DNA from 3 places in the Pseudomonas lyxosi genome. Region 2 is predicted to be linked to each of the others. Evidence: predicted binding sites of a transcription regulator. Region 2 holds the regulator's gene; each other region holds the start of a gene.
The links. The regulator sigma-54, encoded in region 2, starts transcription at its own class of promoters, with help from an activator protein. The targets are predictions, from matches to a motif close to ANTGGCATNNANNTTGCTNT.

Region 1: a site for sigma-54 is predicted at 2,091-2,110, ahead of ACMXYI_RS29900 (flagellar basal body rod protein FlgF). Genes of this name have one in related genera too.
Region 3: a site for sigma-54 is predicted at 2,090-2,109, ahead of ACMXYI_RS28790 (circularly permuted type 2 ATP-grasp protein). Genes of this name have one in related genera too.

Annotation. Positions count from the first base shown of each region.
Region 1 is NZ_CP180481.1:6,513,801-6,518,570, reverse strand. Features, by position in the region: gene ACMXYI_RS29905 (sigma-54-dependent transcriptional regulator) at 233-1,798, shown strand; gene ACMXYI_RS29900 (flagellar basal body rod protein FlgF) at 2,165-2,905, shown strand; gene flgG (flagellar basal-body rod protein FlgG) at 2,951-3,736, shown strand; gene flgH (flagellar basal body L-ring protein FlgH) at 3,789-4,484, shown strand; gene ACMXYI_RS29885 (flagellar basal body P-ring protein FlgI) at 4,512-4,770, shown strand, end outside.
Region 2 is NZ_CP180481.1:2,435,461-2,440,230, forward strand. Features, by position in the region: gene ACMXYI_RS11230 (HPr family phosphocarrier protein) at 4-279, opposite strand; gene rapZ (RNase adapter RapZ) at 295-1,152, opposite strand; gene ptsN (PTS IIA-like nitrogen regulatory protein PtsN) at 1,155-1,619, opposite strand; gene hpf (ribosome hibernation-promoting factor, HPF/YfiA family) at 1,632-1,940, opposite strand; gene ACMXYI_RS11250 (RNA polymerase factor sigma-54) at 2,015-3,508, opposite strand; gene lptB (LPS export ABC transporter ATP-binding protein) at 3,693-4,418, opposite strand; gene lptA (lipopolysaccharide transport periplasmic protein LptA) at 4,418-4,770, opposite strand, start outside.
Region 3 is NZ_CP180481.1:6,277,795-6,282,564, reverse strand. Features, by position in the region: gene speE (polyamine aminopropyltransferase) at 1-726, shown strand, start outside; gene ACMXYI_RS28800 (hypothetical protein) at 890-1,123, shown strand; gene ACMXYI_RS28795 (ribonuclease E inhibitor RraB) at 1,337-1,678, shown strand; gene ACMXYI_RS28790 (circularly permuted type 2 ATP-grasp protein) at 2,141-3,550, shown strand; gene ACMXYI_RS28785 (alpha-E domain-containing protein) at 3,563-4,513, shown strand; gene ACMXYI_RS28780 (transglutaminase family protein) at 4,510-4,770, shown strand, end outside.

The sequences.
Region 1 (4,770 bases), 2.6 Mb from region 2:
CCTAGAAATACCTCAAGAAATGCGGTGTTGCAGCACGCGAGTTGCGCTGCGCGTAGGAAAAATCGTCGATTTTTGTAAAGTATTCGTTACGGATCGACCGCTATGGCGCAGGGATTGGGATTTACGGGTTTGAAATGGAGTGCAGGTGTCACATAATCTTGACGACCAAGTTGGCGCCTGTGCAGAAAAATCCTTGCTCAGGCCCTCGATCTCTCCTGTTTCGGGCCTTTATATGCGTATCAAAGTCCACTGCCAGAACCGCATCGGTATCCTGCGCGACATTCTCAACTTGCTGGTCGAGTACGGGATTAACGTCGCTCGCGGCGAGGTTGGCGGTGAGCATGGCAACGCGATCTACCTGCATTGCCCGAACCTGATCAACATTCAGTTCCAGGCGTTGCGTCCCAAGTTCGAGTCGATTGCCGGGGTTTTTGGCGTCAAGCGTGTAGGGCTGATGCCCAGCGAACGTCGGCACATGGAACTCAATGCGTTGCTCGGTGCCCTGGAGTTTCCGGTGCTGTCGATCGACATGGGCGGCTCTATCGTTGCCGCCAATCGCGCGGCGGCGCAATTGCTCGGCGTGCGGGTGGATGAGGTGCCGGGGATTCCGCTGTCGCGTTACGCCGAGGATTTCGACTTGCCGGAACTGGTGCGCGCCAACAAGTCGCGGATCAACGGCTTGCGGGTCAAGGTGAAGGGTGACGTGTTTCTCGCCGACATCGCGCCGCTGCAATCGGAGCATGACGACAGCGAAGCCATGGCTGGCGCGGTGCTGACACTGCACCGCGCGGATCGGGTAGGGGAGCGCATCTATAACGTGCGCAAGCAGGAGTTGCGCGGCTTCGACAGCATTTTCCAAAGCTCGAAGGTGATGGCCGCGGTGGTGCGCGAAGCCCGACGCATGGCGCCGCTGGATGCGCCGCTATTAATAGAAGGTGAAACCGGTACGGGTAAAGAGTTGTTGGCGCGCGCCTGCCACCTGGCGAGTCCGCGGGGGCAGTCACCATTGATGGCGCTCAACTGCGCCGGCCTGCCGGAATCCATGGCTGAGACGGAGCTGTTCGGCTACGGCCCCGGCGCTTTCGAAGGGGCGCGGGCCGAAGGCAAACTCGGGCTGCTGGAACTGACGGCGGGCGGTACGCTGTTCCTCGATGGCGTCGGGGAAATGAGCCCACGCTTGCAGGTGAAATTGCTGCGTTTCCTGCAGGACGGTTGCTTCCGTCGTGTGGGCAGTGATGAAGAGGTTTATCTAGATGTGCGGGTGATCTGCGCGACGCAGGTCGACCTGTCCGAGTTGTGTGCACGCGGCGAGTTTCGCCAGGATTTGTATCACCGCTTGAACGTGCTTTCGCTGCACATCCCGCCACTGCGCGAATGCCTCGATGGACTTACGCCGCTGGTGGAACACTTCCTCGATCAGGCCAGTCGGCAGATCGGTTGCCCGCTGCCGAAACTGGCGCCAGCGGCGATGGAGCGGCTCAGTCATTACCACTGGCCGGGCAATGTCCGGCAACTGGAAAACGTGTTGTTCCAGGCGGTTTCCTTGTGCGAGGGCGGGACCGTCAAGGCCGAACATATTCGCCTGCCGGACTACGGCGTGCGTCAGCCACTTGGCGATTTCTCGCTCGAGGGCGGGTTGGACGAGATTGTCGGGCGCTTCGAGAAAGCGGTGCTTGAGCGCTTGTACTCCGAGCACCCGAGCAGTCGGCAATTGGGCAAGCGGTTGGGGGTTTCGCATACGACCATTGCCAACAAACTGCGTGAGTACGAAGTCGGCAAAGAACCCGGCAGCGCATAGGCCCCTGTAGCAGCTGTCGAGCCCGCGAGGCTGCGTTCGGCGGCGAAGCCGTCGCAAACCCTGCATACAAGGTTTTACTGATACACCGCGGTGGATGGTTTTACGACTGCTGCGCAGCCGAACGCAGCCTCGCGGGCTCGACAGCTGCTACGAGGTCGGTGTTGAGCCCAAGAGGTCGACACTTGCCGTAAGCGGCATAACACCGCCGGTTTTTCGTCTTCGACACAATCCTCCAATCCCCTCTAAATCCCTCAAGCCCTTTGTTTGCCGGGCCCTGCGCCGCCAGAAAAAAGTTGGTCTGCAAATTGCTTATCGCTCAGCAGTACAGCAGTGGGCGGCAAACGTCCGGCATGCAGAGGAAAGAGTGTGGACAAGTACCTTTATGTGGCAATGACCGGCGCCAGCCAGAATGCACTGGCGCAGAAGGCTCATGCGAACAACCTGGCGAACATCTCCACCAACGGTTTCCAGAAAGACCTGGAGCAGGCTCGTTCGATGCCGGTGTTCGGTGACAGCTTTCCGGCGCGTGCGTTTGCCCTGTCCGAACGTCCGGCCACCGATTTCTCCCCTGGCGCATTGGTGGAAACCGGTCGCGACCTCGATGTCGCGGTGCAAGGCAATGGCTGGATCGCCGTGCAGAACCCTGACGGCGGCGAAAGTTACGTGCGCACCGGTAGCCTGAACGTCGACGCCTTGGGCGTGCTGCGGGCCGGCAACGGTATGCCGGTGATGGGCAATGGCGGGCCGATTGCCGTGCCGCCCGAGCAGCAAATCGAAGTAGGCGAAGACGGCACCATCAGCATTCGTGCGATGGGCGAAGGTCCGCGCGTGATGGCGGAAGTCGACCGCATCAAACTGGTTAATCCTGACTTCAAGAACATGACCAAAGGCTTGGACGGTTCGATCCACACCAAGGACGGCAAGCCGGCGCAAGCCGATGCCAACGTCAAACTGGTGTCCGGTTTCCTTGAGTCGAGCAACGTCAACGCCGTGGAAGAGATGACCTCGGTGCTGGCCCTGGCCAAGCAGTTCGAGCTGCACATCAAGATGATGAACACCGCCAAAGACGATGACCAGGCCATGGCTCGGGTCTTGCAGATCAGCTAATTATCAGAACGTCGCGCCGTAAAACAGGCGCACGAGGAGAATCGAATGCTTCCGGCTCTATGGGTTGCCAAAACAGGTCTGTCCGCCCAGGACACCAACCTGACGACCATTTCCAACAACCTGGCCAACGTGTCGACCACGGGTTTCAAACGTGACCGCGCCGAGTTCCAGGACTTGCTCTATCAGATCAAACGCCAGCCAGGCGCCCAGTCGACCCAGGACAGTGAACTGCCGTCGGGTCTGCAGGTGGGTACCGGTGTGCGCATCGTCGGCACCCAGAAAAACTTCACCGCCGGCAGCCTGCAAACCACCGAGCAGCCGTTGGACATGGCCATCGACGGTCGCGGTTTCTTCCAGATTCTGCAGCCGGACGGCACGACTTCCTACACCCGTGACGGTACGTTCCACCTGGACTCCAACGGTCAGATCGTGAACTCCAGCGGCTTCGCTCTGGAACCGGCCATTGTCATCCCGAACGATGCCCAGACCTTCACGGTCGGTCGCGACGGCACCGTGTCCGTCACCGTTGCCGGCAACGCGGCATCCCAGGTGATCGGCAACCTGCAAACCGCCGACTTCATCAATCCGGCCGGTCTGCAGGCTGTGGGCAACAACCTGTTCCTGGAAACCGCTGCCAGCGGCGCGCCGCAAGTCGGTACCCCGGGCCTGGCCGGTTTCGGCACCACGCTGCAGAACACCCTGGAAACTTCGAACGTCAGCACCGTTGAAGAGATGGTCAACATGATCACCACTCAGCGCGCTTACGAGATGAACTCCAAGGTGATCTCCACCGCCGACCAGATGCTCTCGTTCGTAACGCAGAATCTGTAATCAAGTCTATGAGGCGACCATGAGGTCGCCTGCAACACCGTGAGGTAGGGTCATGAATCGCTTTGTATCTGTTCTGGCACTGAGTGGGGCCGTCGTGCTCGCGGGCTGCGTTGCCCCGCCGCCCAAGCCCAATGACCCTTACTACGCCCCGGTGTTGCCGCGCACGCCACTACCGGCTGCCGCCAATAACGGCTCGATCTACCAGGCCGGTTTCGAACAGAACCTGTACAGCGACCGCAAGGCGTTCCGGGTCGGTGACATCATCACCATCACCCTGAACGAACGCACCCAGGCCAGCAAGAACGCCAACTCGCAAATGGCCAAGAACAGCAAGACCGACATCGGCCTGAGCTCGTTTTTCGGTGGCGGCCTGAGCACCAGTGATCCAGTGGGCAGCGGTAGCCTGAGTCTGGATGTCGGTTACGAAGGTGACCGCGCAACCAAGGGCGACAGCAAGTCCGGCCAGAGCAACAGCCTGACCGGTTCGATCACCGTGACCGTCGCTGATGTGTTGCCCAACGGCATCATCGCCGTGCGTGGCGAGAAGTGGCTGACCCTCAACACCGGTGATGAGCTGGTGCGGATTGCCGGGCTCGTTCGCGCCGATGACATCGCCACCGACAACACCGTTTCGTCGACCCGTGTCGCCGATGCGCGCATCACCTATTCGGGCACCGGTGCGTTTGCCGATGCGAGTCAGCCAGGCTGGTTCGACCGTTTCTTCCTCAGCCCGCTGTTCCCTTTCTAGGTGGCTACGTTGAATCTTAAACACCTCATGGTGGCCGCCCTGATGCTGTCCGCAGCGTTCAACGCGCAAGCCGAGCGGCTGAAGGATATCGCCAGTATTTCCGGCGTGCGTTCCAACCAATTGATCGGCTACGGCCTGGTGGTCGGGCTTAACGGCACCGGCGACCAGACGACGCAAACCCCGTTCACCCTGCAGACCTTCAACAACATGCTCTCGCAATTCGGCATCAAGGTTCCGCCGGGTTCGGGCAACGTGCAGTTGAAGAACGTCGCGGCGGTGTCGATCA
Region 2 (4,770 bases):
GGATTACTCGCCTTCGCCGAAGTAGTCATTGATCAAATTCACCAATGCCTGCAGCGCCTCATCAGCCTGTTCGCCTTCGGTGCTCAGGTGGATTTTGGTACCCTTGCCCGCAGCGAGCATCATCATTGCCATGATGCTTTTTCCGTCGACCGTGGATTCCGGCGTGCGTCCTACTCTGATCGTGCAATCCTTGAACTCACCGGCGACGCCAACGAATTTTGCAGAAGCGCGGGCATGCAGGCCCAGCTTGTTGATGATTTCAATTTCCAGAGCAGGCATCGCGGTGTGAATCCTTTAGCTGAGGTCGCGGTGGCGAACCTGGACGTTCTTCAGGGTTTTTTGCAGGGCCTGGCCCAGACGTTCGGTCAGGTAGACGGAGCGATGATGGCCGCCGGTGCAGCCAATGGCAATGGTGACATAAGCGCGGTTGCTGGCGGCAAAGCGTGGTAGCCACTTGAACAAGTAGGTGGAGATGTCCTGGAACATCTCTTCGACGTCCGGCTGTGCCGCCAGGTACTCGGCAACCGGTTGGTCGAGCCCGGATTGATCGCGCAACTCCGGCTTCCAGTAAGGGTTCGGCAGGCAGCGCACGTCGAACACCAGATCAGCGTCCACCGGCATGCCACGCTTGAAGCCGAAAGACTCCACCAGGAACGCCGTACCGGGTTCCGGCTGGTTCAGCAGGCGCAGCTTGATGGTATCTCGCAGCTGATACAGGTTCAGGTTGGTGGTGTTTACTTTGAGATCGGCGAGGTCGGCAATCGGTCCGAGCAGCGCGGTCTCATCGTTGATGGCTTCGGCCAGCGAGCGATTGGCATTGCTCAGCGGGTGACGACGGCGGGTTTCCGAGAAACGTTTGAGCAAGGTTTCTTCGTCGGCGTCCAGATAAAGCACATCACACTGGATATGCCGGCTGCGCACTTCTTCCAGCAGTTCGGGAAACCGCGACAAGTGACTTGGCAAGTTGCGCGCATCGATGGATACGGCAACCAGCGGTTGCGCCAGCTCGGTGTGAATCAACGCGCGTTCGGCCAGTTCCGGCAGCAGGCCGGCGGGCAGGTTGTCAATGCAGTAGTAGCCGTTGTCCTCGAGAACATCGAGTGCGGTACTTTTACCTGAGCCTGAGCGGCCGCTGACGATGATCAAGCGCATGATTAGTGACCGTTTTGCTCGTCCAGGACAACCTGATACAAGGCTTCATTGCTCGGGGCGCTGCGCAGTTTTTCGCGCACTTCCTTGCGGTCGAGCATGCTGGCGATCTGGCGCAGTAACTCCAGGTGCGCATCGGTAGCGGCTTGCGGGACCAGCAGAACGAACAGCAGGTCAACCGGAGCGCCGTCGATGGCGTCGAAATCAATAGGTGCATCAAGGTGCATCAGGGCGCTGATGGGCGAGGTGCAGCCCTTCAGGCGGCAGTGGGGAATGGCGATGCCGTTGCCAAAACCGGTTGAGCCGAGTTTTTCACGGGCAATCAGAGCCTCGAAGACATCTTGCATCTCCAGATCCGGCACTTCTTTGTGGATAAGGTTGGCAATTTGCTCGAGGGCTTTCTTTTTACTGCCGCCCGGCACGTTCACGAGGGAACGGCCGGGGGTCAGGATGCTTTCAAGTCGGATCATGGGTTGGGAGTGTTAACGACCGGTCGCGCCCTGGAGGAGGCTTTGGGTCTTTTCCTTATGCTTTTTGAGTTGTTTATCCAGCTTGTCGGTCAGTGCGTCGATCGCCGCGTACATATCGGTATGCTCCGCGTTTGCGACCACTTCATTGCCGGGAATATGCAGCGTGGCTTCGATTTTCTGCTTGAGCTTTTCGACCGTCATCGTGACCTGCACGTTGGTGATCTTGTCGAAATGCCTCTCTAATCGTTCGAGTTTTTCGCCGATGTAGGTGCGAAGAGGTTCGGTCACTTCCAGTTGGTGTCCACTGATGTTGACTTGCATACAGCTTCTCCTTCGTTGCCAGTGCATAAAGCGGCAGGCAGAAATGCCTGCCACTGGAACGCTGTGGCGTGGCTCTACATCAACCGCTTGCGTTCGCTCGAAGGCGCGATCCCGAGGGATTCGCGGTACTTGGCGACGGTGCGGCGAGCCACCTGAATGCCTTGTGCCTCCAGTAAACCAGCGATCTTGCTGTCACTCAACGGCTTTTTCTGATTTTCCGCGGCAACCAGTTTTTTGATGATCGCGCGGATCGCCGTGGACGAGCATTCACCGCCCTCGGAGGTGCTGACGTGGCTGGAGAAAAAGTATTTCAGTTCATATATGCCCCGTGGGGTATGCATGAATTTCTGCGTGGTCACCCGTGAAATCGTCGACTCGTGCATGCCCACCGCTTCGGCGATGTCATGCAGGACCAGCGGTTTCATGGCTTCGTCGCCGTATTCAAGAAAGCCGCGCTGATGCTCGACGATCTGAGTGGCTACTTTCATCAGGGTTTCGTTGCGGCTTTGCAGGCTCTTGATGAACCAGCGGGCTTCTTGCAACTGATTGCGCATGAAGGTGTTGTCGGCGCTGGTATCGGCGCGGCGCACGAAACCGGCGTATTGAGCGTTGACTCGCAGTCGTGGCACGGATTCCTGGTTCAGTTCCACCAGCCAGCGTTCGTTGTCCTTGCGTACGATCACGTCGGGAACGACGTATTCGGCTTCGCTGGACTCGATTTGCGAGCCTGGGCGCGGGTTGAGGCTCTGCACCAGTTCAATCACCTGGCGCAGTTCATCTTCCTTGAGCTTCATGCGACGCATCAGCTGGCTGTAATCGCGGCTGCCAAGCAGGTCGATGTAATCGGTGACCAGGCGTTTGGCCTCGACCAGCCAAGGCGTCTTGGCGGGCAACTGGCGCAATTGCAGCAGCAGGCATTCGCCCAGGTTGCGGGCGCCGATACCAGCGGGTTCGAATTGCTGGATGCGGTGCAGGACGGCTTCGATTTCGTCCAGTTCGATGTCCAGTTCCGGGTCGAACGCTTCGAGAATCTCCTCGAGGGTTTCGTCCAGGTAGCCCTGATTGTTGATGCAGTCGATCAGGGTCACGGCGATCAGGCGATCGGTGTCGGACATCGGGGCCAGGTTCAGTTGCCACAGCAGGTGGCTTTGCAGGCTTTCGCCGGCCGATGTCCGGGTGGTGAAGTCCCACTCGTCGTCATCGTTGCTCGGCAGGCTGCTGGCGCTGGTCTGGTAGACGTCTTCCCACGCGGTATCGACGGGCAGTTCGTTGGGGATGCGTTCGTTCCAGTCGCCTTCCTCGAGGTTATCAACCGTCGGGGCGGTTTCCTGGTAGGAGGGTTCCTGAATGTCTACGTTGGGTTGCTGTTCGGCTTTGTCGGCCAAGGGGTCGGCGTTATCGAAGTCGTCGCCTTCTTCCTGGCGTTCGAGCATCGGATTGGACTCCAGGGCCTCCTGGATTTCCTGTTGCAGGTCCAGGGTCGACAATTGGAGCAGGCGGATGGCCTGTTGCAGCTGCGGTGTCATCGTCAGCTGCTGGCCCATTCTCAAGACTAGCGATGGTTTCATGGCAGGGGCTTAACACCTTATTCGCCGGCGCACATGCGCCATCCACTACAGGGCGCCGGAGCGCCAAACATAAGCAAATTATATGCCCGAAACTGCAGCGTTTGCCTAGAGCGCTGTAACAATAAAAAAATGTTGATTTTTTATCGAGACAAGCGCTCGGGCAACCAGCCAGACACCTCAGTGCTTACAGGCGGAACTCATGGCCCAGATACACTTCCTTGACCAGGTCGTTGGCCAGGATGGTGGCAGAGTCACCTTCGGCGATCAGTTGGCCATCGTTGACGATGTAGGCGGTTTCGCAGATATCCAGGGTTTCACGGACGTTGTGGTCAGTGATCAGCACGCCAATGCCCTTGGCCTTGAGGTGATAGATGATCTGTTTGATGTCGCCCACCGAAATCGGGTCCACGCCGGCGAACGGTTCGTCGAGCAGGATGAATTTCGGATTGGTGGCCAGTGCCCGGGCGATTTCCACACGGCGGCGTTCACCACCGGACAGACTCATCCCGAGGTTGTCGCGGATATGGCTGATGTGGAATTCCTGCAGCAGGCTTTCCAGCTCTTTGCGACGATCGGCCTTGTCGAGTTCCTTGCGGGTCTCGAGGATCGCCATGATGTTGTCGGCTACCGAGAGTTTGCGGAAGATCGATGCTTCTTGCGGAAGATAGCCGATACCGGCCTTCGCACGACCGTGCATAGGCTGGTGGCTGACATCCAGGTCGTCAATCAGTACGCGGCCCTGATCGGCCTGTACCAGGCCGACAATCATGTAAAAGCAGGTGGTCTTGCCGGCGCCGTTGGGACCCAGCAGGCCGACGATCTGACCGCTGTCGATCGACAGGCTGACGTCACGCACGACCTGGCGGCTCTTGTAGCTCTTGGCCAGATGCTGAGCTTTCAGAGTTGCCATTACTGGGCCTTTTGCTCGTCGGTTTTCTTCTTCGGCTGGATCACCATGTCGATGCGCGGACGCGACTCGGTGACCTTGTTGCCCGTCGCGCGACCGGCGCTCGCAAGCTTCTTGACCGTGTCGTAGACGATTTTCTCGCCTTGGGTGACGTTGTTGTCCTTGTCGATGACTTTGGCGCGATCGATCAACACGACGCGGTTTTGCGAGGCGTGGTACTGGATGGTCACTCCGTAGCCCTGAACCGGCTTGGTGTCGCCAGCCGTCTGCATCTGCTCGAAGTAGGCCAGATTGCCCACCGAAGTCACCACGTCGATGTCGCCGGCCGGGGTGCGGGTGATGGTCACAGTATTGC
Region 3 (4,770 bases), 2.9 Mb from region 2:
CTGGACGGTGTGATCCAGACCACCGAAGCCGACGAATTCATCTACCACGAGATGTTGACCCACGTGCCGATCCTGGCGCATGGCGCTGCCAGGCGCGTGCTGATCATCGGTGGCGGCGACGGCGGCATGCTGCGTGAAGTGGCCAAGCACCGCAGCATCGAGCACATCACCATGGTCGAGATCGACGGCACCGTGGTCGACATGTGCAAGGAATTCCTGCCGAACCACTCCAAGGGGGCGTTCGCTGATCCACGCCTGAACCTGGTGATCGACGACGGCATGCGTTTCGTCGCCACCACCACCGAAAAATTCGACGTGATCATTTCCGACTCCACCGACCCGATCGGCCCGGGCGAAGTGCTGTTCTCGGAAAACTTCTACCAGGCCTGCCGTCGCTGCCTGAACGAAGGCGGCATCCTGGTGACCCAGAACGGCACGCCGTTCATGCAAATCGAAGAAGTCAAAACCACCGCCGGGCGTCTGCGCAGCCTGTTCCCGGACTGGCACTTCTATCAGGCGGCCGTGCCGACCTACATCGGCGGCTCCATGACCTTTGCCTGGGGCGCGACCAATACCGCCTATCGCAAGTTGTCCCGCGAAACCCTGCAGCAGCGCTTCGCCGGCAGCGGCATCATCACCCGCTACTACAATCCGGAAATCCACATCGGCGCGTTCGCCTTGCCGCAATACGTCCTGCAGGCTGTGAACAAGCCTAGCAACGACTGATATCGAGCAAGCCAGAAAGGGCCCTCTCAGGTTGTGTGAAAACACACCGGAGACGGCCCTTTTTTCATGCTTCACTTATAGAAGGTCCGGTTGAACGATTGGCCGGGGAAGAATGTCGAGATACATGTAAACCCATCCATGGGTTTTATCGAGGAGGCACCTGATGCAAAAGTGGAAAGTCACTTTCGTTGATGATCACGGTGAACAAGTAGACGAAGTGTTCGAGAGCGATGAATGCCCGAACAACGAACAAGCCGCGAAGCTCATTCGTGCCCGGTGCCTGCCTGTGGCTGCCGAACTGGACCTCAACGATCTGGAAGGGCGCACCGATGATCCGACTGTCAAAAGTCTGAAGACCCAGTACAGCATTGAAATCCTCAGCATCACGCCAATCTGAACATCTCCTGTCACATTCCTAACCAGGCCTTGGCAGCGGCTCTATCTTGAGGCTACTCTGCAATCGAGATCAGCGAACGGATCGCTAAGGTCTGGTCTTGTCAGCTACATGCTTGCTTCCCACCGGCAACGTTGTTGCCGCATCGCTCGCCCCATTCGGTTGCGAGTGCCGGGAATACGGAAAGTCTATCCATCAGTCTGAGGGGGACGTTTCATGAGCACAGCCTATCAAGAAGACATCAGCACCAGCGTCTTGCGCCGCATGAAAGAAGGCGGTTTCGACTTTTCACGATTCCATCCCATCGAGTTCTACGCCATTTTCCCGGACGAGGAGCGGGCACGCAGGGCGGCAGGGCATTACTGCGGTGAATCCTTGAATGCACAAATCAGCGTGCGCGACGACGGCGCGTGGTACCTGGAACTGAGCAAAGTGATGTACGCCACCTATGACGGCATCGGCGATTTTGAGCAGGATTTCGAGGCGGTGGTCGAGCCTTTGGGCGGCATCATCGAAGGATGGGGCGTCAAGCAGGAGGTACGAGGGCGACTCGCATAACTTATGAACAGTGACAACACTCAGCAACGGCTGACCTTCGGGTTGGCCGTTTTCGTTTGTGGGGTTTGGAAAGATCAAAAGATCGCAGTCTCGTTTTCTCCTGTAGGAGCTGTCGAGTGAAACGAGGCTGCGATCTCTTGATCGTGTTTTTGATTCATAACGTTTCAAAAACACAAAAAAACGCCGCCTAAACAGGCGGCTAAAGGGAAGTTCGTCAAGATTTTCAGCGAATGTGCGGATTATCCGCAGCGACTCACGGGCAGTGAAATCAACTCTGGCTATGCTGGTGATAGGCGACAGGATTGCTTCGCAATGAAGCGGGGGCGATCAGGTGGGGGCATTTACCGCACAGGATTGGTGCGGTGCGTGCAGTGCGATTATCCAACTGATTGATATCAAAGCGTTTATGCCGATGGCACGGGCTTTGCGAAGCCCAGATGTCCGGGTGACAAGGAGTACGGCATGATCCGCACCTATTTTGATGAGATGTACGATGCCGGCGGCCAGGTCCGCCCGCATTATCGGGAGTTTGCCCGTTGGCTGGCCGAAACGCCTGACGAGCTTTTGGCACAACGGCGACGCGAGGCCGATCTGTTATTTCATCGCGCCGGGATTACCTTCACGCTCTATGGTGATGAGCAAGGGACAGAGCGCCTGATTCCCTTCGACACCATCCCCCGCAGCATCCCCGCCAGTGAATGGCGAGTGGTCGAGCGCGGCTGCATTCAGCGGGTCAAGGCGTTGAACATGTTCCTCGCCGACCTCTATCACGAGCAGCGCATTATCAAGGCCGGCATCATCCCGGCCGAGCAAGTGCTGGCCAACGAGCAATACCAGTTGGCGATGCAAGGGCTGAATCTGCACCGCGATATCTATTCCCACATCTCCGGTGTCGATCTGGTGCGCGATGGCGACGGCACGTACTACGTGCTTGAAGACAATCTTCGTACACCGAGCGGCGTCAGTTACATGCTGGAAGACCGCAAGATGATGATGCGGTTGTTCCCCGAGTTGTTCTCGGCCCAGCGCATTGCCCCTATCGACCACTATCCGAACCTGTTGCTCGACACCCTGAAAAGCTCCAGCCCGATTGATAACCCGAGCGTGGTGGTGCTGACGCCGGGCCGTTTCAACAGCGCGTTCTTTGAACATGCGTTTCTGGCGCGGGAAATGGGCGTTGAGCTGGTGGAAGGCGCGGACCTGTTCGTGCGGGATGACAAGGTCTTCATGCGCACCACGGACGGGCCGAAAGCCGTCGACGTGATCTACCGTCGTCTCGACGATGCGTTCCTCGATCCGCTGGCGTTCAACCCGGATTCAATGCTTGGCGTTCCAGGGCTGCTGTCGTCGTATCGCTCCGGCAACGTCGTGCTGGCAAATGCCATCGGCACCGGGGTCGCGGACGACAAGTCGGTGTATCCATTCGTCACGGACATGATCCGTTTCTACCTGGATGAAGAGCCGATTCTGAAGAATGTGCCGACGTGGCAGTGTCGTAATCCCTCCGAATTGTCCCACGTACTGGCCAATCTTCCGGAACTGGTGGTCAAGGAAACCCAGGGCTCCGGCGGTTACGGAATGCTGGTCGGGCCGGCGGCGACGGCGGCGGAAATCGAGTCATTCCGCGCGCGGATCAAAGCCAAGCCCCATGCGTACATCGCGCAACCGACGTTGTCCCTGTCGACCTGTCCGACCTTTGTCGAAAACGGCATCGCTCCACGCCACATCGACCTGCGTCCGTTTGTATTGTCTGGCCGCGAAACCCGGGTTGTACCCGGCGGTTTGACCCGTGTTGCCCTGCGCGAAGGCTCGCTGGTGGTGAATTCATCCCAGGGTGGCGGAACCAAGGACACCTGGGTGGTCGAGGATTGAAGGAAGCCTGCCATGTTAAGTAGAACTGCCTCGGATTTGTATTGGATGTCGCGTTACCTGGAGCGGGCGGAAAACCTCGCACGGATGCTCGACATCAGTTATTCGCTGTCGCTGATGCCACAGGATGGTCGTGGTGACGGCCTGCATGAACTCGCCATGCCGTTGTTGATCACCGGCACCCTGGACGATTACCTGGAGCGCCACGGCGAATTGCACGCCGAACGGCTGCTGCATTTCTTCGCCCTGGACGCGGCCAACCCGGCGAGCATCTACAGCTGCCTCGGCGCCGCGCGGGCCAGTGCCCATGCGGTACGTGGGCGAATCACCGCTGACATGTGGGAAAACATCAATGCCACCTGGCTGGAAATCCGCGGGATTGCCGATCAGGGCTTGAGTCGCTACGGCATGAGCCGTTTCTGCGAGTGGATCAAGGAACGTTCCCACCTGTTCCGCGGCGCGTCCTACGGCACGATCATGCGTAACGATGCGTTCCGCTTCATTCGTCTGGGGACGTTTATTGAAAGGGCGGACAACACGTTGCGCCTGCTCGACGCCCGCTACGAAATGGCCGGCGATCAGGCAGAGGCGGTCAGCGACGGCACCGCTCACGCGTATTACCAGTGGAGTGCTTTGCTGCGGGCGTTGTCCTCGTTCGAGGCCTACACCGAGATCTACCGCGATGCGCCCGGCGCCCGGCATGTGGCCGAGTTGCTGTTGCTGCGTGCTGATGTGCCGCGGTCGTTGCGAGCCTGCACAGAAGAAATCGACCAGATCCTTGCCCAATTGCCGGGGGCCAACGGCCGTCCCGCGCAACGCCTGGCAGCGGAAATGGACGCACGCCTGCGCTACACCGGCATCACCGAAATTCTCGACGAAGGCCTGCATGCCTGGCTGACCGAGTTCATCCCGCTGGTGCGCCAGTTGGGTAACGCCATACACAGTTCCTACCTGGAGGCTGCATGAGACTTTCCATTAGCCACGAGACCACCTATCACTACGAAGATCAGGTGCGGGCGAGCATCCAGTATCTGCGACTGACACCCCACGACAGCGAGCGCCAGCACGTGCTCAGCTGGCAGCTCGACCTGCCGCGCCCGGTGCGCGCGCAACTCGATCCGTTCGGCAACATCCTGCACGTGCTGACCATGGACGAGCCCCACGAGGCGATCATCATCGGTGCTCGTGGGCAGGTGGACATCGACGAATTGCGCGAGGCGGAG